Regions from separate parts of the Fictibacillus sp. 7GRE50 genome, predicted to be linked through region 2. Evidence: riboswitches for the same ligand, from Rfam matches in the RefSeq annotation. Region 2 holds a riboswitch; the other holds the start of a gene.

Region 1 (7,717 bases), on a different contig from region 2:
CCATGGATTGAATACTTGGTGCATTTTCATAGAGATCAAGATTACTTTGAGTGTCACGAAGTGCTTGAGGAGCATTGGAAGGACGAGGGCATGAAAGGCGATCTGTGGCCGGGACTGATTCAGCTTGCAGTGGCTCTTTATCACCATCGGCGTGGCAACAATAACGGAGCTAAACGAATGATCTTGAGTTGTAGAGTGAAGCTGCAAAAAGAAGAAGCAGCACTGAAAGAACTCGGAATAGAAGTTGAACCTTTTTTTGAACTACTCGATAAAAGCATACAAAAAATCGAGCAACAGCAACCTTTTGAGTCGATAGCTCTTCCACTGTCAACTGATCTATTGAACGTATGTTTATTAAAAGCTAGTGTGACTGAAGAAGAGTGGTCTTTAACAACTGGAGTGGATGAAAACATCGTTCATAAGCACTCTTTAAGAGACCGTTCTACGGTTATTGATGAACGAAATAGACAAAAACTCATGAAAAACAGAAATGTATAATTGCCTAAAACATAAAAAAAAGCTTCGGAGTAATCCGGAGCTTTTCTTATTTGGAACTTATTCTTCCCAAACTTTAACTTCTTTCATTACATCGCCTTGTTTAATACGAAGTACTGTTTCCAAACCTTCTGTAACTTGTCCAAAAACAGTATGAACACCGTTCAAGTGCGGCTGTGGCTCGTGTACGAGGAAGAATTGGCTTCCGCCTGTATCGCGGCCAGCATGCGCCATTGAAAGAGACCCCGCTACGTGCTTATGTGGGTTCCCTTCTGTTTCACAAGGAATAGAATAACCAGGGCCGCCAGCTCCAGTTCCTGTTGGATCTCCACCTTGAGCTACAAATCCAGGGATAACACGGTGGAACGTTACACCGTTGTAAAAGCCTTCGTTTGCAAGTTTTTCAAAGTTTTCTACTGTTCCAGGTGCTTCTTCTTGGTACAGATCAAATACAATTTTTTCGCCGTTTTCAAATTCAATTGAACCTTTTTTCATAAAAAACAGGCCTCCTTCTACTTCATTCAACTACCATTGTACGGTTAAATGTCTGCTCCGTAAACTAATTTACACAAAAACATTCGTTTTTAATGGAACATCATTCTTGATGAGGTCTTCATATGTTTCCCGCTTCACTACAAGCTGTTCTTCACCGTTCTCTACAAACACAACAGCTGGCCGCTGAATGCGATTATAATTGCTCGCCATACTATAACCGTAAGCTCCCGTACAGGAAACGGCTAATAAGTCGTTATCACAAACTTCAGGAAGTTCAATATCCCAGATTAACATGTCGCCACTCTCACAGCATTTTCCTGCGATTGAAACGGTTTGTGTTGGTTCTTCGTTCATCTTATTCGCTACGAATGCTTCATATTTAGCTTGATAGAGTGCAGGACGAATGTTATCTGTCATCCCACCATCAATGGACACATAATGCCTAACTCCTTCGATCTCTTTTTGAGAGCCGATTGAATAGATCGTCGTACCCGCATCACCTACGAGTGAACGTCCTGGTTCAATCCAAAGTTCAGGCAGATCTTTCCCTTCAAAGTGAATCATCTGTTTCTTCACTTCTTCAATCATGGCCGTAACGTATTGTTCAGGAGAAAGCGGTGTATCCTCTGACGTATATTGAATACCGAACCCGCCTCCAAGATTTACGACACTTGGAAAATAGTTAAAGTTTTCTTCCCACTTTTTAAAATGGCCGAACAACTTTTCAATCGCCAGAGTGAATCCTTCTGTTTCAAAGATTTGAGATCCAATATGACAATGAATCCCTAAAACGCGAAAGCCTTCAAATGCAAGTACTTCTTGAAGTGCTCTGTCTCCTTGACCATTCCCTAAATCAAATCCAAACTTAGAATCTTCCTGACCTGTAATGATGTAATCATGGGTATGGGCTTCAATTCCTGGAGTTAAACGCAGTAAGATGTCTACTTTTTTGCTAAGCTTGCTGCTCAGCATTTTTAATAAGGAGATCTCATGAAAGTTATCTACTACAATACAACCGACTCCAGCGGTAAGTGCAAATTCTAATTCTGCTAAGCTTTTGTTGTTTCCATGAAAATGTATTCTTTCAGGTGGAAATTCAGCTTGAAGTGCCGTATAAAGTTCTCCACCTGAAACTACATCCAGACTTAATCCTTCCTGTTCGATAAGCTGAAACATGGCGATGGAAGAAAAGGCTTTTGAGGCATATGCTACTTGATATCCTACCCCATTTTCCTCGAATGCTTTTTTAAAGCCTCTTGCTCTATTTTTTATCAAGGACAAATCATACAAATATAGCGGTGTTCCGTATTTTTTCGCTAGATCTACCGTATCTAAACCACCGATCCATAGATGTTGATTATCTCCAATTTTTGATGTTCCGTGTAAATTCACAAGTAATCCCCTCTCGTTGTTGATAGAGAATTCAATCCCGACAAATACAAAAGACAGCCGCAACTAAGGCAGGCTGTCAAAAACCGTACCCTCATGTCGGAATAGCTCTCCACTACAGTTGTAGTGACAGTCCGTTGCTTGTTCAGCAACGGCCCAGCATAAAAAGAGATGGAACTCTTTTTACACTTCGGCAAATTGACCTTTCAACATATTTCATCGTCATCCATGAACTCCATATGCTACTCATTCGTTTTGCGCCTCTACCTCATATGAGGCATATTTAATTAGTTATGAATTTAACACAATTTTCAACAATCAGCAAGGGACAGATTAATTAGTTGGCTGTTTTTTGGTGTTCTGCGGATGTACAATGCTAGGTCGAACTTTTGATAGCGGAACAGCTATTCGAACGACAATCTGTAGAAACGCTTTTGGATTAAACGGTAAGAGCGGCCACAAATAAGGTGTGTTCAAATTTTTGATCGTTGCCATATAGAGAACCAACAATGTGAATCCGATAATAAATCCTGGCACTTTAAACAACATAACCATCGCAATCAAGAAAAGCCGCAGGACTTTGTTTGCGATACTCAGCTCATAACTTGGTGTGGAGAAGGATCCGATCGCCGCTATCGCAACATATAGAATAACTTCAGGTACGAATAATCCTACATCTATTGCGATCTGCCCGATCAATACGGCTGCGATCAGACCCATGGCGGTCGATAGTGCACTCGGTGTATGGATGGCCGCGAGCCTTAAGATATCAATCCCGATCTCCGCAAAGATTATCTGAAGAAACAGTGGGATGTTCGTGTGTTTATTCGGACCGATAAAATCAATGAAAGGCGGTAATAATTGCTCTTCCATCGAAAACAAAAGCCACATCGGTACTAAGAATACTGAAGCCATCATACCTGTAAAGCGGGTCCATCTTAAAAAAGCACCTATAAATGGAGTCTGCCTAAACTCTTCTGCATGCTGTACGTGATGAAAGAGTGTAGTAGGTGTGATGATAACACTTGGCGATGTATCTGTGATGATTAATACATGACCTTCCATCAAGTGCTGTGCAGCAACATCTGGTCTTTCTGTATACCGGACTAAGGGAAACGGGTTCCAACCTTGTTTTACAATAAACTCTTCGATCGTCTTATCTGCCATTGGAATCCCGTCGATCTCAATAGAGTTAAGCTCTTTTCTAATAAGGTCAACGAGGCCGGGATCTGCCACATCTTGAATATAAGCGAGACATACATCCGTTTTAGAGCGTTCACCCACTTGAAGAATTTCGTGTCGTAATCGTTCATCTCGTATACGTCTTCTTGTAAGAGCAGTATTGATGATAATATTTTCCGTGTATCCATCACGGGCTCCCCTTACCACTTTCTCAATGTCCGGCTCTTCTGGTGATCTTCCTGGATAACTTCTTACATCCACAACAAATGCTTCTTCTTCTCCGTCAATGAATATAACGATCAGACCTGAAAGCATGCGGTCTACAGCTTCATCTAACGATTTCGTAATCTCTACTTGCTGATGTGCGAGATGATTATGTACAAGATCTTTTACTTTACTCGGTGCGCGATGACCATGATCCATATCCATTAGTTCGCGGTAGATCATGATGATGAACTCACTGTCGCAAAGTCCCGTACAATAATACAGCTGAAGTTCCTTTTTTAAGACAAAGATCTTTCTGACACCAACATCAAAACTCACACCAATACCCAAACGCTCTTTTAAAAACCTTTCCGTATCTTCAATGTTCTTACTAATCGGTGTTTTATTTTTTTCGGTTGCCAATTGATTCGCTCCTTTCTAAAATAAGTTGAATCGCTTTTACTGTAATTGGAGCTCCCTTTTCAACAGAATCAAAACCAGCCATTTTTCCGATATCCCCGACACCTACTATGAAAGGAAGGTTTAATTCATCGAGGATATAGACGGTGTCACCGTTAATCCTGCCTGTTTCAAGATCTGGAATTCCACTCTTATCAATACCGAACTCTGTTAGTTCTCCATATCGATCCATAGAACAGTGAACTTTTGTCCATTCTGTAAAATGCGTTTTGGAAGCTACGGCCACAGCACCAATCACATCAATATCTTTCTGCTGATGAATATATCTCATCGCTTGTTCTCCTGGACCTTCTCCTTTAAAACCACAGTCATCAAACATTACAAGTACAGGGTCATGTGGTGTTTTTCGGATCATCTCTACAAGCTCTATACCGCTTTTTCGTGTTGGATTTCCCCATGATTGTGATATACAGCGTCCTCCAACTTGTTTAGCCGCATGCTCTACGACTCGTAGTGCATACAGATCTCCATCCGTTATGAAAATGACCCGTTTTTTCACCATATGATCACCCCTTAGGTTCAAAGATGACTGCTACTAAAAATCCAAACAAAACAGCAGATGAGATTCCTGCAGATGTTAACTCAAAGATTCCCATGGCGATTCCGATAAAGCCATGTTCCTCTGCTGATGCCATCGCTCCGTGCAAAAGGGAGTGACCAAAACTGGTAATGGGAACAGTAGCTCCAGCTCCTGCAAATTTGATCAAGTTATCATAGATACCGAAAGCATCAAGAAGTGCCCCAATTACTACGAAGGAAGTCGTTACATGAGCCGGTGTCAGCTTCATTACATCCATCATCAGCTGGCCGACAACACAAATTGCTCCACCTACTAAAAACGCCCAAAAAAACTCCATCTTATTGTCCTCCTTCCGCTCGCTCTAAAACCACGCCGTGAGCAACCGTTGGAATACTTTCTTTTTGCTGAACCATTACCGGGTTTAATAATGCACCCGTTGCGACCATCAAGACTTTCTTTAGATTGCCTTTTCGAATCTCGTCTAAGATATATCCGTACGTAACGACTGCAGAACACGCACAGCCACTTCCTCCTGCAAAAACCTGTTGTCCGCTTCGATAGATCATCAATCCGCAATCTCGATGATTGTCTGACACATCATAACCTTGCTCTTTTAATAACATCTTAACGATCGGTGCACCGACTCCAGAAAGATCCCCTGTAGCGATTAAATCGTACTCATCAGGCTGAACATCCATCTCTTTAAAATGTGCCGCGATCGTGTCTGCAGCTGCAGGAGCCATCGCTGATCCCATATCAAAAGGATCTTTGATTCCTAAGTCCACTACTTTTCCAACAGTAGCCGATGTGATCTTTATATCTGAGACCTCTTTACTTACAAGTGCAGCACCTGCACCTGTTACGGTAAACGTAGCTGTATCTGGCTTTTGCCCGCCGTACTCAGTAGGATATCTAAACTGTCTTTCAGCAGTAGCATTGTGTGAGCTTACTGCAGCTACAATTCGATTCGCATACCCGCCATCTACTAAAGCTGCACCTAATGCTAAAGACTCCATCGAAGTTGAACATGCACCAAACACACCAAGGAACGGTATACCGTTTCCTCTAGCCGTGTAGTTTGACGAAACGATTTGGTTTAACAAGTCACCTGCCAACAAAAAGTTGATATCTTCTGGCTTCATCTTTACTTTGTGCAAACAAGCATTGATCGCATCTTCCATCAACTGACGTTCAGCAAGTTCCCAATTCTTTTGTCCGCAGTGAAGGTTGTTATACGTTTTATCAAAATAGCTGCCTAAAGGTCCTTCGCTTTCCATCGGACCTACTGCTGTGCCGGCCGCATTTAAGTAAATGTTATTTGCAAATTTCCATGTTTGTCTTCCTAATAAATTCATGCCTTCACTCCTTATGTCAAGTGCTGAAAGATGTAGCGGATCATACCGAAAATATAGGCAGATACAGCTCCAAATACGATAACAGCTCCAGCTAATTTGAAGAGATTTGTAGCCACTCCGAGTACTAGACCTTCACTTTTATGTTCTAATGCCGCACTCGTAACGGCGTTAGCGAATCCTGTTACCGGAACGACAGAACCTGCTCCAGCGAACTGACCGATCTTATCGTATACACCGAGTCCAGTTAATAGTGCTGCGATTAGAATGAGCGTAGCAACCGTCGGATTTCCCGCTGTTTCTTGCGTGAAGTTAAAGTAAGTCATATAGAACATTTGAATCGCTTGACCGATCGTGCAGATGATCCCACCTATTAAAAATGCTTTTAAACAATTTAAAACATACGGAGGTTTCGGCTGTATCGATTTAATTTTTTCGGCATATGCCTGCTGTTCTTCTTTTGTTGCCATCGTACAATCACATCCTTAATGATTAATGTAGTACATCCAATGAAACAAAGATCCCGAGATTTTCCCAAGTACAATTGCCATTAATATAATGATGATTTTCTCTCCAAATCCAACTCTTTTCGCAAGAATCGGGAGTACGTTCAATACTTCTGTTAACGCTGCGGCTAACATTCCAACAAAGATCCCCATAAATAAACCGATCGGTATAAGAAAGAAAGCAGAAAACCCAATTGAAGCGTTCTTTAGATTCATCCAACCGCCGATCACAGCACCTAAAATAATGCTTAACTCATAACCTCTAATATATCGATACGTTTTAGAGAGCTGCATCAGCCTTGGTACGATTCCAAGAACAGTGATTAAAGCCACAAGACCAGAGCCTACTGTGATTCCACCGCCAAAACCGATAAAAGCAATGAGCAATACTTTAATTCCCATTGATCTTTTTCTCTGTTTCTTTGTTTTCATGAACGATCACATACTGATCGAGGTCTTGTTGATAATTAAACATCTCAACTTCCAAAGGGCTTGGTTCTTCATTAAGTCTTTTTCGGAAAAGATGGTTAAAGAAAAGAATCATGCCTAGACCAAGACCGAACGAATATGGAATCTGAAGTAATAGAGGCTGCTCTTTATAATGCCCCGTTATCATGAAATAGATTTTTTGGTGAACAAGTTGCATGCTTACATCTTCATGAAAATTCATGATCGCGAGTGCCGAGCCTGTAAAAAGTAGAAGCCACACCAAGACAAAATACACTGGTGCCAGCTTTTTTTGTTGCATCTGAATCTCCAGAATCGATTGTGCAGGTCCGATAGTTTGAACATCTAATCCAGGGTTTTTCTTTTGAATCGTAGCGATCACACGCATGACATCGATCACAATCAAATGCTTATCTTCAGGGGTTACTTCGTGGATAATATATCCCTTGATGGCTTCTTCTAATTCATCAGATGCTACAATCTGTGCAACTTCTCCGATCGTGACTTTCTGATGCTGAATCACCTGTACACGTTGACGCATACGCAGGTATACGGTTTTATCCAATTTTCACTTCACCTCTTTCTAAGCGCATTTGTGTTTAGTATGCGATTATGGAATTCTTATCATGCTTCTCATGTAACAGCAT
Region 2 (7,717 bases):
CCAAGATATTATCACGTCTACGTATCTGACGAAAAAGGAATGATCGATAAGATCGAACAATATCAATCACTAAATAATGATACGGAACAGATCGAAGGCATCATGGACACGTTAATCCAACAAATGAAAAAAGCGCCTCAAGGTAAAAAGTGGAACTATGGGGAAAATGAAAACGGTGAGATGAACGGCGAAACAAACAATATGCGTAGTGAAATGGAAGGCAAATAAAAAACCAGAAGCAGATCGTTGCTTCTGGTTCTCTTATTTTTTAGCTATTTTGTGCAGCTGCGTTTACTTGCTCATCAGCATGGTAAGAAGAACGCACAAGCGGTCCAGACTCACAATGCTTGAATCCTTTAGAGAACGCGATATCACGCAGCTCTTTAAACTCATCTGGTGTATAGTATTTTTGTACTTTTAAATGTTTCTTAGTAGGTTGTAGATATTGACCAATCGTCATGATATCTACGTTATTTGCACGTAAGTCATCCATCGTTTCTACAATTTCATCCCACGTCTCACCTAACCCGATCATTAGACTGGACTTTGTTGGGATGTTAGCATTCATTTCTTTTGCACGACGCAAGAACTCCATTGTTCTGTCATACGTAGCACGTGCACGAACTCTCGGAGAAAGACGTCTCACCGTTTCAATATTGTGGTTCATAATATCTGGTTTTGCATCCATCAATGTTTTCAGTGCATCAAAATCACCTAACATGTCAGATGGAAGGACTTCGATGGAACAGAATGGATTACGAGCACGTACAGCACGAACGGTTTCGGCGAATACATGAGCACCGCCATCTTTAAGGTCATCACGCGCAACCGCTGTGATTACAACGTGTTTTAAACCCATTTGCTCAACAGATTCTGCAACACGTTCTGGCTCTTGTAGATCAAGTTCTGTCGGTAATCCTGTTTTAACGGCACAAAAACGGCAAGCACGTGTACAGATATCTCCAAGAATCATGAAAGTAGCCGTTTTTCGAACAGCCCAACATTCATGGATATTTGGACATTTTGCTTCTTCACATACCGTATGTAGCTTTTTCTCACGCATCATTTTTTTAAGTTCTTTATAATTTTCATTCGTGTTTAGCTTTATTTTTAACCACTCGGGTTTACGTACATATTCTTCTTTCTTTGCCATCATCATCACCCCAAATTTTCTTGGTCTTTCGTATAATGAACGTTCGTATTTTAGTTTCTACTTAAACATTATTGTCCCCTCAATACTCTACCATACGACAGGGTAAAATTCCAAACATGAGTTTTTTCCAACATTTTTCCTTCATGTTTTTCCTTAACTTCAACAAACTATAGATAAATGATAAGAAAGGAGTGGATTGGGACGCATGAGGAAATTTTCAGTCCTGTTCCTCACTCTGACAGCCCTTCTAATAACCTTTCTTCCAGAAAGCAGGAGCACGGCCGCAGAGCGATATACGAAAGAAGATGTGGAAAGGCTTAGCCTCTATAAAAAAATGGAGTCCGTTACTCTCATTCCATGGCACTACTTTGCAGGCGTAGACCAATATGAAAGAAGCGTGAGAAAAGCGAGAAGAGATCTACCTGCCAGAAAAGGATTAGTCGGCATTTACTTTTCTCCTTTACAATGGTCTGGACCGATCAACCCTACTATGGACGATACGAACCCTGAACGTATTTCTATGTTTGGTGGCATCGGAAAAGACGGTAACAACGACGGAATTGCAGATCGAAACAACGATGAAGATATTTTATATACATTTAGTGAGATTATTCAAAAGCATGGGCATGATATAGAGAATTTCAGAATCGGCCTTTGGAGCTATTACCAGCGTGATAAAGCCGTGGATATTATTATGGAAAACGCGAAGATCTATGAGACCTATGGAACCGTTTCTCTAGACAAACACAGCTTTATCGTTCCATTAAGATCAAACTATAGTTACCGAAGCACTTGGGGAGACCGACGCGGCTTTGGTGGATTACGTATCCATGAAGGCACAGATATCTTTGCAGATTATGGAGTTCCGGTAAAAGCCGTTTCATACGGAATTGTTGAAATTAAAGGATGGAACCGTTTTGGCGGATGGAGAATCGGTGTCCGTGATATCAATAATGTGTATCATTATTACGCCCATTTAGGCAGCTTTAATAAAACAATTGAAAAAGGATCTATCGTCGAACCCGGAACTGTGCTTGGTTATGTGGGCAGCTCAGGCTACGGTCCTCCAGGAACATCAGGAAAATTCCCTCCCCATTTGCACTTTGGTATGTACCGTGACAACGGATATACGGAATGGGCATTCGATCCATACCCTTATTTAAAAGCATGGGAACGTCAGGAGCGCATTAGCAACAGGCGAAGATAATGATAAATGGTGGCAAAGTTGAAAAAGAAGCTTGAGGGCTTCTTTTTTATATGGCGCTCGTAAATCTCGAGCCTTGCTCTGATTTACGAGCGCTATCATAAGAAAAAAGCTGATTCTTCAATTTGAAGAACCAGCTTTACCCTTTATTTCTTTCTCGAAACGCGAACCACGTTTGCAATACTCGCTAGGAGGCCGCCCCATAGGATAACCATGCCAATCACCATCATTGTAATCGCACTGCCTGTCATATTAGCTGACCTCCTTTTTCTCTACTGCCACTTCAGATTTCCACTTCACTAGACCGAGTACGATGCCGAGTACGATTACGCCAACTGCCACGGCTACACCATACGTAAGGATCAGTTCTGTAGGATAACCTTCATAGTTTTCTGCAAGGTTTTGTTTAATGTTATCAAACATCATGTAACCAAGAAGGATTGGTGTGATCACACCTAGACAAACCTTCCACCATAAACCTGTTCGTAAGTCAGAGATGGCGTTCGCATGGTTTTGAAGTCCAGCCAATTGTCTGACGAACCAAGCAACAATGACTACTTCTACAAGACCTGCTAAAGTGATACCGAAGTTGTTGATGAAGTAATCCACGATATCAAGCATGTACAGTCCGCCTTTTGTAGCGAAAAGTAATGAGATAACAGATGCTACTCCTCCACCCATCAATACAGCTTTTGTTCTAGAAATGCCAAACTTATCTTGTAATGCAGACACATACGTTTCAACGATCGAGATCAACGATGTCATACCAGCGAATACAAGGGTTAAGAAGAAGATTGTTCCAAAGAAGGCATTTCCGCCTGGGAACTCATTAATAATTGCTGGGAATACTTCAAAGGCTAGTCCGATACCGCCTTTTACAACTTCATCAACCGGCAGACCTTGTTGCATCGCCATGAATCCTAAAGCGGCAAATACACCAATACCTGCAAGTAGTTCGAATCCTGAGTTTGCGAAACCTGTAATAAATGCATTATTGTTAATATCTGATTTCTTAGGCAGATAGCTTGAGTACGTTACCATGATTGCAAATGCGATCGATAATGAGAAGAAAATCTGACCGTAAGCTGCTACCCACACCTTACCATTATTCATCATGCTCCAATCAGGTGTGAAGAATGTGTTCAAACCTTGAGCAGCACCATCGAGCGTTACGGCACGAATAACAATTAACGTAAACATAATAACTAAAGCTGGAATAAAAATTTTGTTAAAACGCTCGATTCCTTTCGATACACCTTTATAAAGAACAAGAAGTGTAACGACCCACACGATTAGAAGTGCGATCAGAATACCTGGTACGATACCACCCAAGTCACCAGGCGTCTTGCTTAATTGAAGGACTTCACCGTAGAAGAAGTCAGAAGGCTTGTCTCCCCAAGTTAAGTTTAATGAGTAAATAGAATACTTAATCGCCCAAGCGATGATAACCGCGTAATAAGTAGAAATAACAAATGCTACAAATACTTGCCACCATCCTAGCCACTCCGCTTTTTTGTGAAGTCGGAAATAAGAAAGTGGAGCAGATCCACGGTACTTATGACCTAGCGTAAATTCTAGGATTAGTAAGGGAATCCCTGCCGTTAAAAGTGCTATAAGATATGGGATGAAGAATGCTCCTCCACCGTTCTCATAAGCAACCGCTGGAAATCTCCAGATATTGCCTAGGCCGATTGCTGAGCCGACCGCTGCTAATATAAACCCATAGCGGCTTCCCCATTGCTGCCTATTTTCCATTGTTGTATCCCCCTTTTTATGAAGTCGAAAAGTTTACAATTGTTACTTTTTTCTGATAATTCTGTGTTCAGTATATTACAAAACATGAAAACCTGTCAAAATGTTTTTAGTTATTTTGTCGGAATAAGGGGGAAAAAGTCGTATAAATATAAGAAAAAGTGCCTGGTTAACTACCAGACACTTTCAAAAATTAAGCCTTTAAAGATTGATCACTAATGCTATTTTTACTAGATACTTTTTTAATTATGAAGAGCGCTAAGATAAATATTACAGCAGATGCGAAGAGGCCGACCCAAACACTTTCTGTGAACCCAAGGGCAAGATAACCAACGGCAGACACTCCAGCAGCCACTAGGCTATAAGGAAGCTGGGTCATGACGTGATCAATGTGATGACTTCCCGCTCCTGTTGAAGAAAGGATGGTAGTATCTGATATTGGGGAACAATGGTCACCAAAAACAGATCCCGCTAGTACTGCAGCAAGAACAGGAAGCATTAACTCAATATTTGTAGAAGCTGAAATTTCTGCTGCGATCGGCAGCATTACTCCAAATGTACCCCATGAAGTTCCTGTCGCAAAAGCCATTAACCCTGACAGTACGAAAAGAACAAACGGCAGATAAGCTAAATTCATATGCTGATCAACTAACCCTGCTAGATACGTCCCTGTTCCTAAGCTATCGATGATAGAGATGATCGTCCATGCAAAAAGCAAGATCGTAACAGCACCGATCATAGACTGAATACCGCGTCCCAGTCCTTTTCCTAAGGATGCAGCACCCATCTTCTTTGGAAGGAAGAACAATATAGCAGAAGCTAAACCAAGCAGACCACCATATACTAATGATTTTGGTACATCGGTATTCTCAAAAATAGATAAAAGTGAGATGGCCGTTGGTTCTTCTAGCCCCTTCACATTTTGAATACCTGTATAGATCATGAATCCAACCGTTGAAATAATCAAGATTACGATTGGCCAAACTAGGTCTCCTACTTTTCCTTTGTCACTTTCTTCGAGCTTAATACCTTCTCCGATTGCAGCTTTTTTATCAGCTGCAATCACTTCTCCTGTAGCAAGAGCTGTTTCCTCATGTTTTTTCATCGGTCCAAAATCAAGTTGAAAATACGCTACAGCAAATACTAGGATTAACGCAAACACTGCATAAAAATTCATTGGAATCATTTGAATAAAAGCACTAAACGCAGACATATTTGTGATCTCATGTGTAGCAAAGATCGTTCCGATAATACCGATAATGTACGCGCCCCAACTTGAAACAGGTGAGATTACACACACTGGCGCTGCAGTTGAATCAAGGTAATATGCCAGTTTCGCACGCGAGATGCGATGTCGGTCAGTAATAGGTCTACTTACATTTCCGACAGCCAACGAATTAAAATAGTCATCAATAAAAATGACGAGTCCAAACACAACCGTTAAAAGCTGTGCACCTCTTCTCGTTTTCACTCTAGAAATGGCCCACTCTCCAAAAGCTCTGCTTCCACCTGCTAAAGAGATAATGCTCGTCATCATTCCTAAGATTAATAAGAACAGAAGAATATAAACATTCCACTCATTTAATGCACCGTCTGAAATAAAGTGCCCTTTCACGATCGTACCAATTTCTTTCAGTGTAGCCACAATACTAAAATCGTGAAGCAATAGGGCTCCCGCTAGGATCCCAGCTCCTAATGAGACTAACACTCTTCGCGTTAGAACAACCATCAAGATTGCCAATACGGGTGGTATTAACGCATAAATCGAATTCTCAAATTCCATGATGTTCCTCCTTCTTTTATTTAGCCATCGATATTGAGGAGTTCTTACAGGACGTTGAGGAAAAAAGGACAAAATAAAAAGCGATCAATAGACAAGGAAATAACCTGCTATCAATCACTTAAGTAATTTATGGTTTTCCTCATCGATCAGTAGTCCTCCACTGCTTTTAATTCCCAAGCAGTGACAGTTTTACACTTGTTTAGTGTAAACCCAGCAAAAGTGAACAGACGGTTTACTTTTGCTTCGGCGGAAGTTCCTTTCCTTTTTCTTCACAGACGTCACTCTCTGAAAAAGTACTTATAAAATCCGCTCCTCTACCCCATCGGTGATAGGCTTAAAGACATATAAAATTTTAAATTCAATTTCAATTATAACAAACTAGGACGAATGGTCAACCTAAACAGGATTTGTTAAATGAAGGAAATATATTTATTCTGCTGCTTCTTCCCCACTTGTGTCTTCTGATGGACTATCTTCAGAAGGCTCCAATTCATCATGAGATTCCTTTTCTTTTAAGTCTGGTGTAATCGGCACAGTCGGCTGAATAGGATCTCCAGATTGATTATAATAGACAGGGACTTCCCCTTTAATAAACTGTGCTGTTATCTTTATTGGTCTTTTTACAACTGTCGTTTCTGTCGCAAAAGGAATAACGATCCTCGTTTTCACTGTGACTACAATATCAATATTGATCCACGTATTGTTGATCCCTGAATTCTCTATTTTCTCTTCGATATCTGTGTTCGCTTCACCAATCAACATAAATTTGATAGGAATTTTCGGCCCTAAGTTAGCTAGGAGAGAGTTTCTTGTTGCTTGCCCAAGAGGTATTTCCATAATAACACCCGGTTCGTTCTTATAGGCTGTTATTCCTAACTCATCATTGGTTATTACTTCGTGTGCTTTTCCTTCTTCTATTTCCTTCAGGTATTTTTGAACGACTTTTTGTGACTGGTTGGCAACCTGGTTGACTACACTCTGATTGATTCCAGCAAAGACTACATTTCCTTCTGTATCGGTCTTATATTCGATGATGTCATTCATTTCCGAAGGCCCTAAAATTTCATTGTCGATCGCTTCACTTATTGCAAGTGCGGCGATTTCTTCCGTTTTCTTTTGAGCAATCAACATAAGTGTTGGTTCGATCCCTTTGTTTACAAGCCATAGCCCTTGAATCGTTATAAAAGTAAACAGAATAAATGAGATCAATAGTACAAATCGGAATGGAAGTGGCCCTTTTCGAAGTTTCATTTTTCTGCGCTTAAGCAAAAGGTAACCCCCCTTTATCTACATATACATATGTATGCAGACAAGAGGGGGGCTCATTCAAACTTTATGGTTTTAATTTTTTTCGTAGACTACAAAATCGTGATGATATTTGTTCTTTTCATCTACAACACCTGGTTTACGGGAAACTTCCTTCCATTCCTCACGATTGATTTCTGGAAAATACGTATCAGCATCAAAGGTGTGGTGGATCTCTGTGACATACAAGCGATCTGCAACAGGCATGAACAGCTTAAAGATCTCCGTTCCCCCTATCACACATAGTTCTTCTGTTTCTTTTTGAATGACTTCGTCGACAGAATGAACGACCGTCGTTCCCTCAGCTTGATACTGCTCATCTCTTGTTACCACGATATTCTCTCGACCAGGCAAAGGCTTTCCTATGGATTCATATGTTTTACGACCCATCACGATCGGCTTTCCCATCGTTACGTTTTTAAAATGCTTGAGATCGTTAGGCAAGTACCACGGTAGATCATTGTCTTTACCGATTGCGCGATTTTCATCCATCGCTACAACAAACGAGATCATACGCTCA

The links. A riboswitch is a leader RNA that binds a small molecule or an ion and turns the genes downstream of it on or off. The one in region 2 is predicted to bind lysine.
Region 1: another riboswitch for lysine. It lies ahead of lysA (diaminopimelate decarboxylase); the one in region 2 lies ahead of IHV12_RS01905 (Na+/H+ antiporter NhaC family protein).

Annotation. Positions count from the first base shown of each region.
Region 1 covers NZ_JACZDW010000004.1:285,312-293,028, reverse strand. The annotation lists gene IHV12_RS16605 (DUF309 domain-containing protein) at 1-498, shown strand, start outside; gene IHV12_RS16600 (peptidylprolyl isomerase) at 556-990, opposite strand; gene lysA (diaminopimelate decarboxylase) at 1,060-2,382, opposite strand; lysine riboswitch at 2,477-2,653, opposite strand; gene IHV12_RS16590 (spore germination protein) at 2,713-4,188, opposite strand; gene IHV12_RS16585 (stage V sporulation protein AE) at 4,169-4,747, opposite strand; gene spoVAE (stage V sporulation protein AE) at 4,752-5,102, opposite strand; gene spoVAD (stage V sporulation protein AD) at 5,104-6,120, opposite strand; gene spoVAC (stage V sporulation protein AC) at 6,132-6,587, opposite strand; gene IHV12_RS16565 (stage V sporulation protein AB) at 6,603-7,025, opposite strand; gene IHV12_RS16560 (stage V sporulation protein AA) at 7,015-7,635, opposite strand.
Region 2 covers NZ_JACZDW010000001.1:377,842-385,558, forward strand. The annotation lists gene IHV12_RS01880 (YhcN/YlaJ family sporulation lipoprotein) at 1-228, shown strand, start outside; gene lipA (lipoyl synthase) at 269-1,153, opposite strand; gene IHV12_RS01890 (M23 family metallopeptidase) at 1,359-2,360, shown strand; gene IHV12_RS01895 (methionine/alanine import family NSS transporter small subunit) at 2,504-2,608, opposite strand; gene IHV12_RS01900 (sodium-dependent transporter) at 2,610-4,112, opposite strand; gene IHV12_RS01905 (Na+/H+ antiporter NhaC family protein) at 4,303-5,892, opposite strand; lysine riboswitch at 6,035-6,217, opposite strand; gene yunB (sporulation protein YunB) at 6,322-7,161, opposite strand; gene IHV12_RS01915 (dihydrofolate reductase) at 7,234-7,710, opposite strand; gene IHV12_RS01920 (thymidylate synthase) at 7,707-7,717, opposite strand, start outside.